DNA from 2 places in the Caballeronia sp. Lep1P3 genome. Region 1 is predicted to be linked to the other one. Evidence: riboswitches for the same ligand, from Rfam matches in the RefSeq annotation. Region 1 holds a riboswitch; the other holds the start of a gene.
What was found. Region 1 has a riboswitch for thiamine pyrophosphate ahead of thiC (phosphomethylpyrimidine synthase ThiC). Riboswitches for the same ligand answer to the same signal wherever they lie in the genome.
Positions count from the first base shown of each region.

Region 2: it holds a riboswitch for thiamine pyrophosphate, as region 1 does, so the genes downstream of both, LDZ27_RS01810 (FAD-dependent oxidoreductase) here and thiC (phosphomethylpyrimidine synthase ThiC) in region 1, are expected to answer to the same signal.

Region 1 is NZ_CP084265.1:1,989,198-1,996,488, forward strand. Features, by position in the region: gene LDZ27_RS09360 (EamA family transporter) at 1-759, opposite strand, end outside; TPP riboswitch at 1,078-1,218, shown strand; gene thiC (phosphomethylpyrimidine synthase ThiC) at 1,425-3,356, shown strand; gene LDZ27_RS09370 (glycine zipper 2TM domain-containing protein) at 3,553-3,765, shown strand; gene LDZ27_RS09375 (hypothetical protein) at 3,991-4,527, shown strand; gene LDZ27_RS09380 (L-lactate permease) at 5,088-6,689, shown strand; gene LDZ27_RS09385 (DMT family transporter) at 6,988-7,291, shown strand, end outside.
Region 2 is NZ_CP084265.1:384,996-392,286, forward strand. Features, by position in the region: gene LDZ27_RS01805 (ABC transporter ATP-binding protein/permease) at 219-1,961, opposite strand; TPP riboswitch at 2,206-2,326, shown strand; gene LDZ27_RS01810 (FAD-dependent oxidoreductase) at 2,496-3,635, shown strand; gene thiS (sulfur carrier protein ThiS) at 3,650-3,847, shown strand; gene LDZ27_RS01820 (thiazole synthase) at 3,865-4,671, shown strand; gene thiE (thiamine phosphate synthase) at 4,668-5,753, shown strand; gene LDZ27_RS01830 (ABC transporter ATP-binding protein) at 5,851-6,666, shown strand; gene mlaE (lipid asymmetry maintenance ABC transporter permease subunit MlaE) at 6,663-7,291, shown strand, end outside.

The sequences.
Region 1 (7,291 bases):
CCGGATCAGGAAGTTGTACGCGACGTAGGCGGCCATCGAACCGATCAGCATCAGATACAGGAACGACACGCCCGCGCCGAAGCCGACGTGCGTGAGCCGCTCGCCGGAGAGCAGCGCGATGGTCGTCGCGATCAGCCCGCCCAGCCCGATCTGAAGCGCGGTGGACATCAGCAGGTCGGACGGCTGCGACAGGCGGCTCGCGAGATGCGCGCCGCCCGCCCAGAAGACCGCCGCGCACAGAATGGCGAGCGTGCCGTAAGTCGAACTCGACGACGGATCGCCGTGATTGAGCAGCACGATGCCGACGAGCCCCAGCCCCACCGCGCTCCACTCGCCCTTGCTGACGCCGCGACCCGCGAGCGCGGCGAAGATCGTCGCGAAAAGCGGGACCGTCGCGACCATGACGGCGGCTGTCCCGGTCGCGACCGTGCGCATGCCGTAGGCCATCATCCCGCTCGACAGCCCTTCGAGCAGCGTGCCGACGAGCGCCGCGTTGCGCACTTCGCGCGCGCTCGGCCACACCGCCTTGCGATGCACGGCGATCGCGAAAAGCCCGATGCCGGCGAAGAGATTGCGCAGCCCGCCGAGCATCAGCGGCGGAAAGGAATCGAGCGCCAGATGAATCCCGAGATACGTCGATCCCCAGACGAGATAGACGACGGCGAGCGCCAGCACGATCGGCCCCTTGCGGGAGCGCGGCGCGCGAAACGGAAAGCGATCGGGTACGGAGAAAGGCAGACGCGGCGGCAAGGCGGACATGCGTTACTCCGCGATGCTGGCCGGCCGCGCGGCGCGGCCAGAAAAGACGTGACGGCCAGCGGCGAACCGAGCGCACGGCGGGCGTGCGCAACGCGCTTGTTGCGCGGTGAAACCGGGAAAACACGGCAGCATGATGAAGCGATGGAGTGCGGATTGAAGTGCCGAGATGGCGGCGCAGGCGAAACGCGCTGTGATGAAACGCCGCGATCCGGGTAATCCCGAAAAAGCGGCGCCCGCCATTATGCAGCAAGCGCCATCGGCGAAACGGGCATTTCGCGAATGGTTGCCAGAACGCGACGCCGCAGTGTATGGTGTCGGCTGCTAACGCGGGGGTCCTGCGCGGCACATCGCGATTCCGGTCGGCTTCATTGACCGTTTCGTCCGTGTCTCGTGGGTGAGAAATACCCTTTGAACCTGATCTGGATAATGCCAGCGCAGGGAAGCGTTCGGGCCCAGACGCTTTCGGTTTTCTTCTACGCGTCACGCTTGCCGGCCCGCACCTTTCCATCTCGTTCTTCCCTGTTTAGCTCCTGAGTCAGCCGAGCTCGACGGCGTTCGTTCGCGCGTCGGCGCTGCATCGGCGAAACATTCGTCCCAACGCAATCGCTTGCATGGGACCGCGGCGAGCGCATACGCGCCGACTGCGGTCGACAAGGAGAGACAGCATGAATGCCAACCCGAAGTTTCTGTCCGAAAACGCCGTCGTGGATGCCGCCGCCATCGCGCCGCTTCCCAATTCGCGCAAGGTCTACGTGACCGGCTCGACGCCCGGCATCCGCGTGCCGATGCGCGAGATCACGCAGTCGGATACGCCCGATGGCTTCGGCGGCGAGAAGAATCCGCCCGTCTACGTGTACGACACGTCAGGCCCGTACACCGATCCCGACGCTTCCATCGACATCCGCTCGGGCCTGTCCGCGCTGCGCGCCGGCTGGATCGACGCGCGCGGTGACACCGAAGAACTCGCCGGGCTATCCAGCGAATTCGGCCGCGAACGCGCCGCCGATCCGAAGACGGCCGAACTGCGCTTTCCCGGTCTGCATCGCAAGCCGCGCCGCGCGCTCGCGGGCAAAAACGTCACGCAGATGCACTACGCCCGCGCGGGCATCGTCACGCCCGAGATGGAGTTCATCGCGATTCGCGAAAACCAGCGACGCGCCGAGTATCTCGAGAGCCTCAGAACGAGCGGCCCGAACGGCGAAAAGCTCGCGCAGATGATGGGCCGCCAGCATCCCGGGCAGGCGTTCGGCGCGGCGGCCTTCGGCAAGGACGCACTGAAGGCGATCACGCCCGAATTCGTGCGCGAGGAAGTGGCGCGCGGCCGCGCGATCATCCCCGCGAACATCAATCACCCGGAAAGCGAGCCGATGATCATCGGCCGCAACTTCCTCGTGAAGATCAACGCGAACATCGGTAATTCGGCGGTCAGCTCGTCCATCGGCGAGGAAGTCGACAAGATGACCTGGGCGATCCGCTGGGGCGGCGACACCGTGATGGACCTCTCGACCGGCAAGCACATCCACGAAACGCGCGAGTGGATCATCCGAAATTCGCCGGTGCCAATTGGCACGGTGCCGATCTATCAGGCTTTGGAAAAGGTGAACGGCAAAGCCGAAGACCTGACGTGGGAAATCTTTCGCGACACGCTGATCGAGCAGGCGGAGCAAGGCGTCGATTACTTCACGATCCACGCGGGCGTGCGCCTGCAATACGTGCCGCTGACGGCGAACCGCATGACGGGCATCGTGTCGCGCGGCGGCTCGATCATGGCGAAGTGGTGCCTCGCGCATCACAGGGAGAGCTTCATCTACGAGCACTTCGAGGACATCTGCGAAATCATGAAGCAATACGATGTCTCGTTCTCGCTCGGCGACGGCCTGCGCCCCGGCTCCATCTACGACGCCAACGACGAAGCGCAACTCGGCGAACTCAAGACGCTCGGGGAACTCACGCAGATCGCGTGGAAGCACGACGTTCAGGTGATGATCGAAGGCCCCGGCCACGTGCCGATGCAGCTCATCAAGGAGAACATGGACCTGCAGCTGGAATGGTGCGACGAGGCGCCGTTCTACACGCTCGGGCCGCTCACCACCGACATCGCGCCGGGCTACGACCACATCACGTCGGGCATCGGCGCGGCGATGATCGGCTGGTTCGGCACCGCCATGCTCTGCTACGTGACGCCGAAGGAACACCTCGGACTGCCGAACAAGGACGACGTGAAGGAAGGCATCATCACCTACAAGCTGGCGGCGCACGCGGCCGATCTGGCGAAGGGTCATCCGGGCGCGCAGGTGCGCGACAACGCGCTCTCGAAGGCGCGCTTCGAATTCCGCTGGGAGGATCAGTTCAATCTCGGTCTCGACCCGGACAAGGCGCGCGAATTCCACGACGAGACGCTGCCGAAGGATTCGGCGAAGGTCGCGCATTTCTGTTCGATGTGCGGCCCGCACTTCTGCTCGATGAAAATCACGCAGGACGTGCGCGATTTCGCGGCGAAGCAGGGCGTCTCCGAGACCGACGCGCTCACGCACGGCATGCAGACGAAAGCGATCGAGTTCGTGAAGAAAGGCGCGGAGATTTACCAGCCGACCTGATGCAGCGATGCACTGACGGCATGACGACGAGGGGCCCGCCGCGCACGCGTGCGGCGGGGCCGTTTCGCCGATTCGGGCATCTTTCATGCTGCTTTACGAACGAACCGGCGAAAACGCGCGGCAGGCGTTCGGCTGTCCGCATCGACATCCGCCTCGCCGCTGCCGATTCATTCCATCATCGTATTGGAGAGTCGACATGAAAAACATCAAACAAATCGGCGCCGCTGCAACCCTCGTAGCTCTCTTCGCCGGACTCACCGGCTGCGACAGCATGACGACGCGTCAGCGCGATACCGCCATCGGCGCGGGCGTGGGCGCGGCGGGCGGCGCCGTGATCGGCGGCGGCGCACTCTCGACGCTCGGCGGCGCGGCGGTCGGCGGGATCATCGGCAATCAGGTCGGCAAGTAAGCGCCGGTTTCGGGCGAGCGGCGCGCTCGACGTTGCCGCGTGCCGCCGTTCGAAAGACCGTTGTTTCATGTCTGTTACAGGAAGCGATACCGGCCATCGTACTGACACGGCGTGCTGCGCGCCGGACGCATCGATCGACTAAGCTTCTCCTTGACGGACCGGTTCGGTTGAGACCGCTTGAACCTCACAAGTCCGGAAAACAAGCTGTATGCAAGGAGCAGCATCATGAATTCCCCCCGTTTCATTCCCGGACCCAAGGCAGCCGTGGCCGCGCTTGCCGCGGCAGTGCTGTTGAGCGGCTGCTATTACCCGTATCCCGATTACCCGGCTTATTACTACCCGACCGTCAACGCGGCTTACGCCCAGCGCGAATTCGTGGTGCCGCAGCAAGGCGCGTCGGCGGCATCGGCCGCGTCGGGCGCGGCGTACTCGACCGCGCCGGTGCAGTATCAATACGCGGCGGTATCGCCGGGCGTCGATTACTACGCGCCCTATCCGGCGTATGCGTATTACCCGCCTTATCCGTATGCGGCGTATGGAGCGTATCCGGCCTATTACGGCTATGGCTATCCCGCGATCTCCGTCGGCTTCGGCTACTGGGGCGGCGGCGGATGCTGCTGGGGCCGTGGATACGGCTGGCACGGCGGCGGCGGATGGCACGGCGGCGGCGGCTGGCATGGCGGCGGCACTGGCTGGCAAGGCGGCCACGGCGGGTTCGGCGGCGGCCACGGCGGGTTCGGTGGCGGCGGCCACGGACACTGAGCCACGCAAGCACGCGACGACATCGCGCGTGCGACAAAAATCGCTGAAATCGAACCACGAAACGCCTGCGCGTAACACACCTGCAACATTTTCCGATGCAATGCGCCGCGCGCGTCCCGCGCGCGCATCGGTTCGCCATCGCACTTTCCTTTTCCGACAAGCGTTTGGCGGATATCGCCAGACGATTGGCACGGTTCTGGCTATCTACCGTCCCAGTTTGCCGCGATGCGACGGCGCGCCGCCGTCGCCAACTTCCGTTCTCGGGGATCGGACATGATGGCTTTTGTGTTTTTTCTGCTCTGGATGCTCGCTTCTCTCGCCCTTCTGACCGTCTGGGTGTTCCGGCAAACGCCGTCCACGGTGGATGACAACGGCGCGGCCGTCGAGGGCTGACTGCGGGCTTTCACGGCTTGACGGAGTCCATCCGTCACCTATTCTTAGTGGGCGCGTTATGCGGGTGCTTAAAGCGGCGGCCGCCGCTCCCGCTGATGGAACAACGACACTCCACGCGCATGGCGGCTCGCGGCCGCCGCCTCGCCAACACAAGAAACGGAGACCCGATGTTCCATCAGCTACTCACCCCCATTGCGAATTCCCTGGCGCTCTCGTTCATCGTTGCGGCGCTGCCTATCGTCGTCGTGCTGGTGCTGCTCGGCTGGGCGAGACGGCCCGCCTGGCAGGCATCGCTCGCCGGCCTGATCGTCGCGCTGATCATCGCGGTGGCGGGATGGGGCTTTCCGGTCGGCCTCGCGCTGAATTCGGTCGCGGCGGGCGCGGTCTTCGCGCTGTGGCCGGTCATGTGGATCGTGTTCGCCGCGATCCTGCTCTATAACGTCGCGCAACGCTCCGGACGATTCGAGGCCTTTCGCCTCTGGATGGTCGATAACCTTCCGAACGACCGGCGCATCGTGCTCGTCGTGATCGGCTTCTCGTTCGGCGCGCTGCTGGAAGGCATTTCCGGTTTCGGCACGCCGATCGCGATCACCAGTTCGCTGCTGATCCTGCTCGGTTTCCCGACGCTCGAAGCGCTCACCTTCACGCTGATTTTCAACACGGCGCCGGTGGCCTTCGGCGCGCTCGGCGTGCCGATCACCGTGCTCGGCGCCGTCACGCACCTGCCGACCGACGCGCTCGCGAAAATGGTCGGCCGCCAATTGCCGCTCTTCGCGTTCTTCCTGCCGTTCTATGTGATCGGCATCTACGCCGGCTTTCGCAACATGCTGCGCGTGTGGCCGGTGCTGCTCGTCTCGGGCGGCGCGTTCGCGCTCACGCAGTACGTGACGTCGAACTACATCAGCTATGCCCTGACCGACGTGCTTTCGTCGCTCGTCTCGCTGATTCTCACGATTGCTTTCCTGCGCGTATGGAAGCCCGCGCCGGACGAGCGCTTCGCCGTGAACGTCGATCGCCTCGCGCAGACGCGCGCGACGGTTCCGGGCGCGCAGGGCTGGCTGCCGTGGATCGTGGTGTCGGTGGTCGTGATCGTGTGGACGGTGGCGAAGATCTTCATGATCGGCGATGTGAAGGTCCCCTGGCCGGGCCTCGACAAGGCGGTCTACATCACGCTCTATAACCAGCCGTATGGCGCGATCTGGGACTTTCAGCCGCTCGCGACCGGCACGGCGATTCTCGTCGCGGCGATCATCACGGCGGCGCTCGTCAAGCTGCCGGCGCGCCAATTCGGCGCGGCGATCGCCGATACGTGGATCCAGACGCGCATCGCGATTCTCACGGTCGCGACGATCGTCGGGCTGGCTTATCTGATGAACTACTCGGGCATGAACTACACGCTCGGCCTGGGCGTGGCTTCTGTCGGGCCGTTCTTTCCGCTCGTGTCGGCGTTCCTCGGTTGGGTCGCGGTATTCCTCTCGGGCAGCGATACGTCGGGCAATGCGCTCTTCGGCAATCTGCAGGTCGTGGCGGCGCATCAGCTCAATCTGAATCCCGTGCTGATGGCCGCGACGAACTCCTCGGGCGGCGTCATGGGCAAGATGATCTCGCCGCAGAATATTTCGACGGGCGTCGCCACCACGGAACTGAAGGGCAAGGAAGGGCTTGTTTTTGCGCGGACGTTCAAGCATTCGATTCTGCTGACCATCCTGCTCGGCGTGCTCGTCTGGCTGCAGCAGAACGTGCTGACGTGGATGATCCCGCCGCATTGAACGGGGTTTCCTGCGGTTCGGCTCGGTGCCATGTCCGTCGGGCGGGGTTCCGCTTCGTGCGCCCGCGGAGCAACGCGGGCAACCCGATACCCCTGCGCGCGTCGTCATGTACGTACCGCGCGCGCCTCCGACCTCGAATGAAACAGCAAGGCTCGCATGAGCCATCGCGGGTAACGTGTCGGTTCGCCCTGAACCGCACACGTCACCGGCGCGAGCCTGCCCGATCGCTCGGTCTTCCGGCTCGCCGCACGGTGTAACATGCGCGGACTTTTAATCAGCAGTCTTGAAGTCCATCGCCATGTCCATCGTCAATTTGTTGCAATTAATCGTGCTGGCCGCCATGTGGGGCGCGTCGTTCCTGTTTATCCGAGTGGGTGTCGCCGAGTTCGGCGTCGCGCCGCTCATGGCCGTGCGCGTCGGGATCGGCGCGCTCTTCCTCGTCGCGATGCTGCTCGCGCGCGGCTCGTTTTCCACCACGCTCAGGACGATGCGCGCCCGCGCGGTGCCGCTCTTCGTCGTCGGCATCCTCAATTCGGCGGCGCCGTTCTGCCTCTTCGCGTTCGCGGAACTGACGCTTTCGGCGGGCGCCACGTCCGTCATCA
Region 2 (7,291 bases), 1.5 Mb from region 1:
GGGATTACAAAATGTAACTCCGCGTCAATCGTAGATGTTTGAAAGGAAGGGTCGACACCGCATGAATGCGATGTCCTTGCGAGGCACATTGGGTCTAGATTCTGACGCGCTTTCGCGCACCGACCGGCAGCTAATAATCTGCAGCTTGACTAAGCACCCGAGAGAACCGCACTGCCACACACCCAGCGCGGATTCCAAAACATCCCGCAAAAGAAAACCTAAGCCTCCACCATCGCCCGCTCGATCTCGATCCGGTAATCATGAAACAACGCCACCGATTCCCGATGCGCGACGCTCAGAATCGCGGCCTTCGGCAAGCGGTCGACGAGCGTGTTGTAGATGTGCAGTTCGTTATCGGCATCGAGCGCGCTCGTGGCTTCGTCGAGGAACACGAAGTCGGGCTTGTGCAGCAGCACGCGCGCGGCCGCCAGCCGTTGCTGCTCGCCCGGCGACAGGCTGCGCGCCCAATGCGCGCTTTCGTCGAGGCGGCCCGCATACGCTTCGAGATTGCACGCGCGCAATGCCTCGCGCGACTGGTCGTCCGTGAACGTACCGGCTGGCGACGGATACGACAGCGCCGCGCGCAACGCGCCGATCGGCAGATAGCTTTGCTGCGGAATGAACATCATCCTGGCGTCGACGGGCGCGTCGATCGTGCCGTCGCCGAACGGCCAGAGCCCCGCGAGCGCGCGCATCAGCGTGCTCTTGCCCGAACCCGACGGCCCCACGACGAGCCACCGCGAACCCGGCTCGATGGAGACGTCCGCCACGCGCGAAAGCGGCGTGCCGTTCGGTAGCGCGAGCAGCAGGCCGCTCGTCGTGAGCGACGGCGTGCTCGTGTAGTGCAGGTTGATGCCGCCGCGCTCGGTCGCGGGCGATGTCTCCTCGCGGATATGCGTCGAGCGCATCACGCGCTTGAATTCGCGCAGACGATTCACCGTGGCGCGCCATTCGACCAGCGTCGAATAACTGTTGATGAACCACGAGAACGAATCGCTGACGGTGCCGAACGCCGACGAAATCTGCATCAGCACGCCGAATGAAAACGCGCCCGCGAAGTAGCGCGGCGCGGCCACCATGATCGGAAAGATGATCGCGATCTGGCCGTAGAAGGAAAGCACGAAGGTCATGCGCTTCGTGTACTTCATGATGAGCCACCAGTTGTCGCGGATGCGCTGGAAGATGCTCTTCGCGTTCGCGGTCTCGGTCGCGATGCCGTCATAGAACGCGATCTGCTCGGCGTTCTCGCGCACGCGAATCAGGCCGAAGCGGAAGTCCGCTTCCACCTTCTGCTGCTGGTAGTTGATCGACACGAGCGGATGCCCGACCTTCTGGATGATGAGCGAGCCGAGAATCGCGTAAAGCGCCGCGGCCCACACCATGTAGCCGGGAATGACGAGCGGCTTGCCCATGACCGTGAGCGTGAGCGCGCCCGCGATCGTCCAGAGAATGGTGATGAACGTGACGAGCGTGACGAGCGTGGAGAGCAGGTCGAGCGAGAGCGTGAGCGTCGTGGTCGCGAAGGATTGCAGGTCGTCGCTGATACGCTGGTCGGGGTTGTCGGCGAGACGGTCGCGCTCGATGCGGTAGAACGCGCGGTCCCCGAACCATTGCTCGAGATACTTGTTCGTGAGCCACTGCCGCCAGCGGAACGCGAGCATCTGCCGCAGATACCGGCCATAGACGGCAAGCAGGATGTACGCGAACGCGAGGCCCGTGAAGATCAGCAGCAAGTGCGGGAAATCGCGCACGTTCTTGTTCTGCAGCGCGTTATAGAAGTCCGCGTTCCAGCTGTTGAGCCGCACGTTGATCCACACGACCGTCATGTTGATCGCGATGATCGCCACGAGCAGCCCCCACGCGATGCCGCGCTCCTCCGACACCCAGAACGGTTTGATGAGGCTCCACGCCGAGACTTCGTCCGCTTTTTGCTGCGTGTTTTCGGGGTTCGAGTTGACCATGACCTTCCTGCTGATGCGCCGGCGCGCCGGCGGGTTGAGACGTTTGCTGCGGACGCGGGCGTGCGGCCGTCCAGCGCCGCAGATTGTCGAGTTGCTGCCTTAACCGTCGCTTAATCCGGTGCGATCGTTCGATGACCGGTCATTCGGGGCATTGTGCCAGAGTGCCGCCGCGCGCGACCGGAGCGCCCGCCGGCGCGGGCAATCCCGGTTTGCAGCGGCTTTGGCTTTTATGCTCTAATGGCCTGCGACGAAACAGGGGTGCTTCGTGATTGGCGATGCCGCGCATCGTGCGGACACGAGGCTGAGAGAGACCCTTTGCACCCGATCCGGGTAATACCGGCGAGGGAAGTTTCCGGAGAACGCGCGCGGTTCACGCCTTCCTCCAGTTTCTTCCAGTCTTCCTTTTCCGCTCGATGCGTCCCTTGGCGACGCCGTGCCGGTCTCTCTTCCCGCTGCTTCGTCCTCGTTCGTGGATCGGTGTGCGCCTCTCGCGCGCGCCGAACGCCGTGGGACCGTATTCGGAGGCATCGGATAGTGAACAGCATCGATCAGGCCGACGCGCGCCGGCCCGATTTCGCCGTGATCGGCGGCGGGCTCATCGGGCGGCTCGTCGCGTGGCAACTGGCGGGCGCGGGGCACGACGTCGCGCTGTACGATCGCGGCGACGAAGCCGGCTCGCAGTCGGCCGCGTGGGTCGCCGCCGCGATGCTCGCGCCGCTCGCGGAAGCCACGAGCGCCGAGCCGCTCGTCGTGGAACTCGGCGCGGCGTCGCTCGCGCGCTGGCCGGCGCTCATCGCGGCCTTGCCCGAGCCGGTCTTCTTTCAGCGCAACGGCACGCTTGTCGTGTGGCACGGCGCGGATCGCGCGGAGGCGCCGCTTTTCGAGCGCCGGCTGCGCGCGAACGCGCCGTCCGCGCTCCTCGATGGCGGATTCGTCAAGCTCGCGGGCGCGCAGGTCGAGCAAGCCGAGCCGGCGCTCGGCGCACGTTTCGCGCAAGGCTGGCTGCTGCCGCACGAAGGCCAGCTCGACAACCGGCAGGCGCTGAAGGCGCTCGCGGCGGGCTTGGCGGCGCGCGGGGTGCGCGCGCACTGGAACACGCCCGTCGATGCGATGCCCGACGCACGCTGGATCATCGATTGCCGCGGGCTCGGCGGCAAACCCGCGTGGCCCGCGCTGCGCGGCATCCGTGGCGAAGTGGCGCGCGTGCATGCGCCGGGCATCCGGCTCACGCGGCCCGTGCGCCTGCTGCATCCGCGCTATCCGCTCTACATCGCGCCGAAAGAGAACGACCTCTACGTGATCGGCGCGACCGAAGTCGAAGGCGAGGACATGTCGCCGGTCAGCGTGCGCTCGGCGCTCGAACTGCTGAGCGCGGCGTTCGCGGTTCATCCGGGATTCGGCGAGGCGCGCATCCTCGAACTCAACTCGCAATGCCGGCCGACGCTGCCGGACCATCGGCCGGCGATCGTCTGGGACGGCGCGCGCACGGTGCGCGTGAACGGGCTGTATCGGCACGGCTTCATGATCGCGCCCGAAGTCGCGGACAGCGCCTGCGCGCTCGCGGATGCGCTCATCGGCGGGTCCGTGCATGACGCCGCCTCATTCGACGATTTCCGCCGCGACGCGCGATGGTCCGCGCTGCTGCACGGCGCATTCGAGCCGGCGACCGCGTGAACCGGAGACAAACCATGAACATCCACATCAATCAGCGCGCGTTCACGTTGCCCGAGACGGCGACCGTGACCGACGCGCTTGCCGCATTCGGCGCGAAACCGCCGTTCGCCGTGGCATTAAACGGCCAGTTCGTCGCGCGCGGCGAGCACGGCACCAAGGCGCTTTCGCCCGGCGACAAGCTCGACGTCGTTTCGCCCGTCGCGGGCGGCTGAAACCCGAGGATCGAACCATGACCACCCATACCGCCGATTCCCTCACGCTCTACGGCGAGACATTTCCGAGCCGCGTGCTGCTCGGCACGTCGCGATATCCGTCGCTGCAATCGCTGTCGGATTCCATCGACGCCGCGCGTCCCGGCATGGTGACCGTTGCGCTGCGCCGTCAGTCGGAAACGGGCGAAGCCGGCTTCTTCGACGAATTAAAGCGCCACGGTGTCGCGCTCTTGCCGAACACGGCGGGCTGCCAGAGCGTCGACGAGGTGTTGACGACGGCGTACATGGCGCGCGAAGTGTTCGATACGCCGTGGATCAAGCTCGAACTGATCGGCGACGACTACACGCTTCAGCCCGACCCGATCGGACTCGTCGAGGCGGCGGCGAAGCTCGTGCGCGACGGCTTCAAGGTGCTGCCGTACTGCACGGAAGACCTCGTGATCGGCCGGCGCCTGCTCGATGCCGGCTGCGAGGCGCTGATGCCGTGGGGCGCGCCCATCGGCACCGGCAAAGGCGTGACGAATCCCTACGGCTTGCGCACGTTGCGCGAGCGCCTGCCGGATGTGCCGCTGATCGTCGATGCGGGTCTCGGCGTGCCGTCGCATGCGTGTCAGGTGATGGAGTGGGGCTTCGACGGCGTGCTGCTCAACACGGCCGTCTCGCAGGCGACGTTTCCGCCGCAGATGGCGCGCGCGTTCGCGCTGGGCGTCGAGGCGGGCCGCAGCGCGTTCCTCGCGGGACCGATGGCCGAGCGCGATAGCGCACAGGCGAGCACGCCGGTCGTCGGCATGCCGTTCTGGCATCAGGACGGAGGCGCCGCATGACGCTCATCGGACGCGAAGTGTTCTGGCCGCCCGCCGACGAACTCGTCGGAATGGCGGAGAAAATCCGTGCGCGCCTGGGCGACTGGCCGGCGGCGTCGACGCGCTGGCGCATCTGTCTGACCCCGCCGGAATCGCCGGGCGTGCAGGATCTGATCGTCTTCACGGACGCGCCCGGGCCGGACGTCGAGGCGCTCGTAGCCGGCGGCGCGGCGGTGCTCGAAGCGCGCGGCTCGCGTGTGACGCTCGCGCGCAACGGCGAGCGTTTCGTGCTGGAAGGCGAGCGGTCCGACGACTGGCTCGCCGCGCTCGCCGCGTTTCTCGACTGCAACTTCGAGCCGCACGATGCGCTCGTTCTCGCGCTCGCGTGGCGCACCGGCGACGAGGCGAAAGACGACGCCTGGCCCGTCGATTTCGCGACGTTCCCGCGCGTCGGCGACTTGCCGCCCGCGCCCGAGCCGGCGTTTCCGCCCTGTCCGGACCGGCTCGGGCTGTATCCGGTGCTGCCGAGCGGCGAATGGATCGAGCGCGTGCTCGACCTTGGCGTGTGCACCGCGCAGCTTCGCCGCAAAAGCACCGACGCGGACGACTTGCGGCGCGAGATCGAGCGGTCGGTGGCGGCGGGGCGCCGGCATCAGGCGCGGTTGTTCATCAACGATCACTGGCGCGCGGCAATCGACGCCGGCGCTTACGGCGTGCATCTCGGTCAGGAAGACGTGCAGACCGCCGACCTCGCCGCGATTGCGCGCGCGGGCTTGCGGCTCGGCCTCTCGACACACGGCTATTACGAGATGCTGCGCGCGCTGCATTTCCGGCCGAGCTACCTCGCGCTCGGCGCCGTTTTCCCGACGACGACCAAAGTCATGCCGACGAAGCCGCAAGGACTCGAGCGCCTGCGCCGCTACGTGCAGTTGCTCGATGGCCACGTGCCGCTCGTCGCGATCGGCGGAATCGATGGCAATGTCATCGGCGATGTGCTGGCCACGGGCGTCGGCAGCGCGGCCGTCGTGCGCGCGGTGACGGAGGCGCCGGGCACGGCTGCGGCGGTGTCGTCGCTGCAACAGAACTTTGCACGTCAATGCTGACAGTTCCGAAAAGAGGGGGCACGGCAGCCTAGGCAAAGCACCGATTGCACGCAGGCCCTATAATGCGGCGTTTTGCGTCAACGGAACTTCTTACCCAGTGCCAGCCCCTTCCGAGACCCTGCTAGAGCTTCGCGACGTCGACTTCGGCTACGGCGACCGGCTCGTCCTGTCGAACCTGAACATGCGTTTCACGCGTGGGCAGGTGGTCGCGGTCATGGGCGGTTCCGGCTGCGGCAAGACCACGACGCTCCGGCTGATCGGCGGTCTCGTCAAGGCGAGCCGCGGCAAGGTCATGTTCGGCGGCCAGGACGTCGGCGCACAGTCGCGCGACGGCCTGTACGCGCTGCGCCGCAAAATGGGCATGCTGTTCCAGTTCGGCGCGCTCTTCACGGACCAGACCGTGTTCGAGAATGTGGCGTTCCCGCTGCGCGAGCACACGAATCTGCCGGAAGAACTCATCCGCGATCTCGTGCTGATGAAGCTCAACGCGGTCGGCTTGCGCGGTGCGCGCGACCTCGCGCCGTCGGAGATTTCGGGCGGCATGGCGCGGCGCGTGGCGCTTGCGCGCGCCATCGCGCTCGATCCCGAGCTCATGATGTACGACGAGCCGTTCGCCGGCCTCGATCCCATTTCGCTCGGCATTACCGCGCAACTCATTCGCACGCTGAACGACGCGCTCGGCGCCACGTCCATTCTGGTCACGCACGACGTTCCCGAATCCTTCGCCATCGCGGACTACGTGTACTTCATCGCGAACGGCGGCATCCACGCGGAAGGCACGCCGGAGCAGTTGCGCGCGTCGGAAGACCCGACCGTGCGGCAGTTCATCGACGGCACGCCCGACGGTCCCTTCAAGTTCCACTACGCGAGCCAGAATCTCGCGGCGGATTTCGGCATCGGAGGCAAGGCATGATCAGCGCGCTCGGACGCTGGGTGCTCGACGGCTTCGGCACCGCCGGCTACGCGACGCGCATGCTCGCGCGCCTCGTCCTCGAATTCTTCCCGCTGCTGCGGCGCCCGCGCCTTGTCACGAAGCAGATCCACTTCGTGGGCAACTATTCGCTCGTGATCATCGCGGTGTCCGGCTTGTTCGTCGGCTTCGTGCTTGGCTTGCAAGGCTATTACACGCTCAATCGCTACGGCTCGGAGCAGGCGCTCGGGCTGCTCGTCGCGCTGTCGCTCGTGCGCGAACTCGGGCCGGTCGTCACGGCGCTGCTTTTCGCTGGGCGCGCGGGCACGTCGCTGACCGCCGAAATCGGCCTGATGAAGGCCGGCGAGCAACTCACGGCAATGGAAATGATGGCCGTCGATCCGATCAAGGTCGTCGTCGCGCCGCGCATGTGGGCGGGCATCATCGCCATGCCGATGCTCGCGGCCATTTTCAGCGCGGTCGGCGTGATCGGCGGCTATGTGGTCGGCGTGCTGCTGATCGGCGTCGATCCGGGCGCGTTCTGGTCGCAGATGCAGGGTGGCGTGGATGTGTGGCGCGATGTCGGCAACGGCGTCGTGAAAAGCGTCGTGTTCGGTTTCGCGGTGAC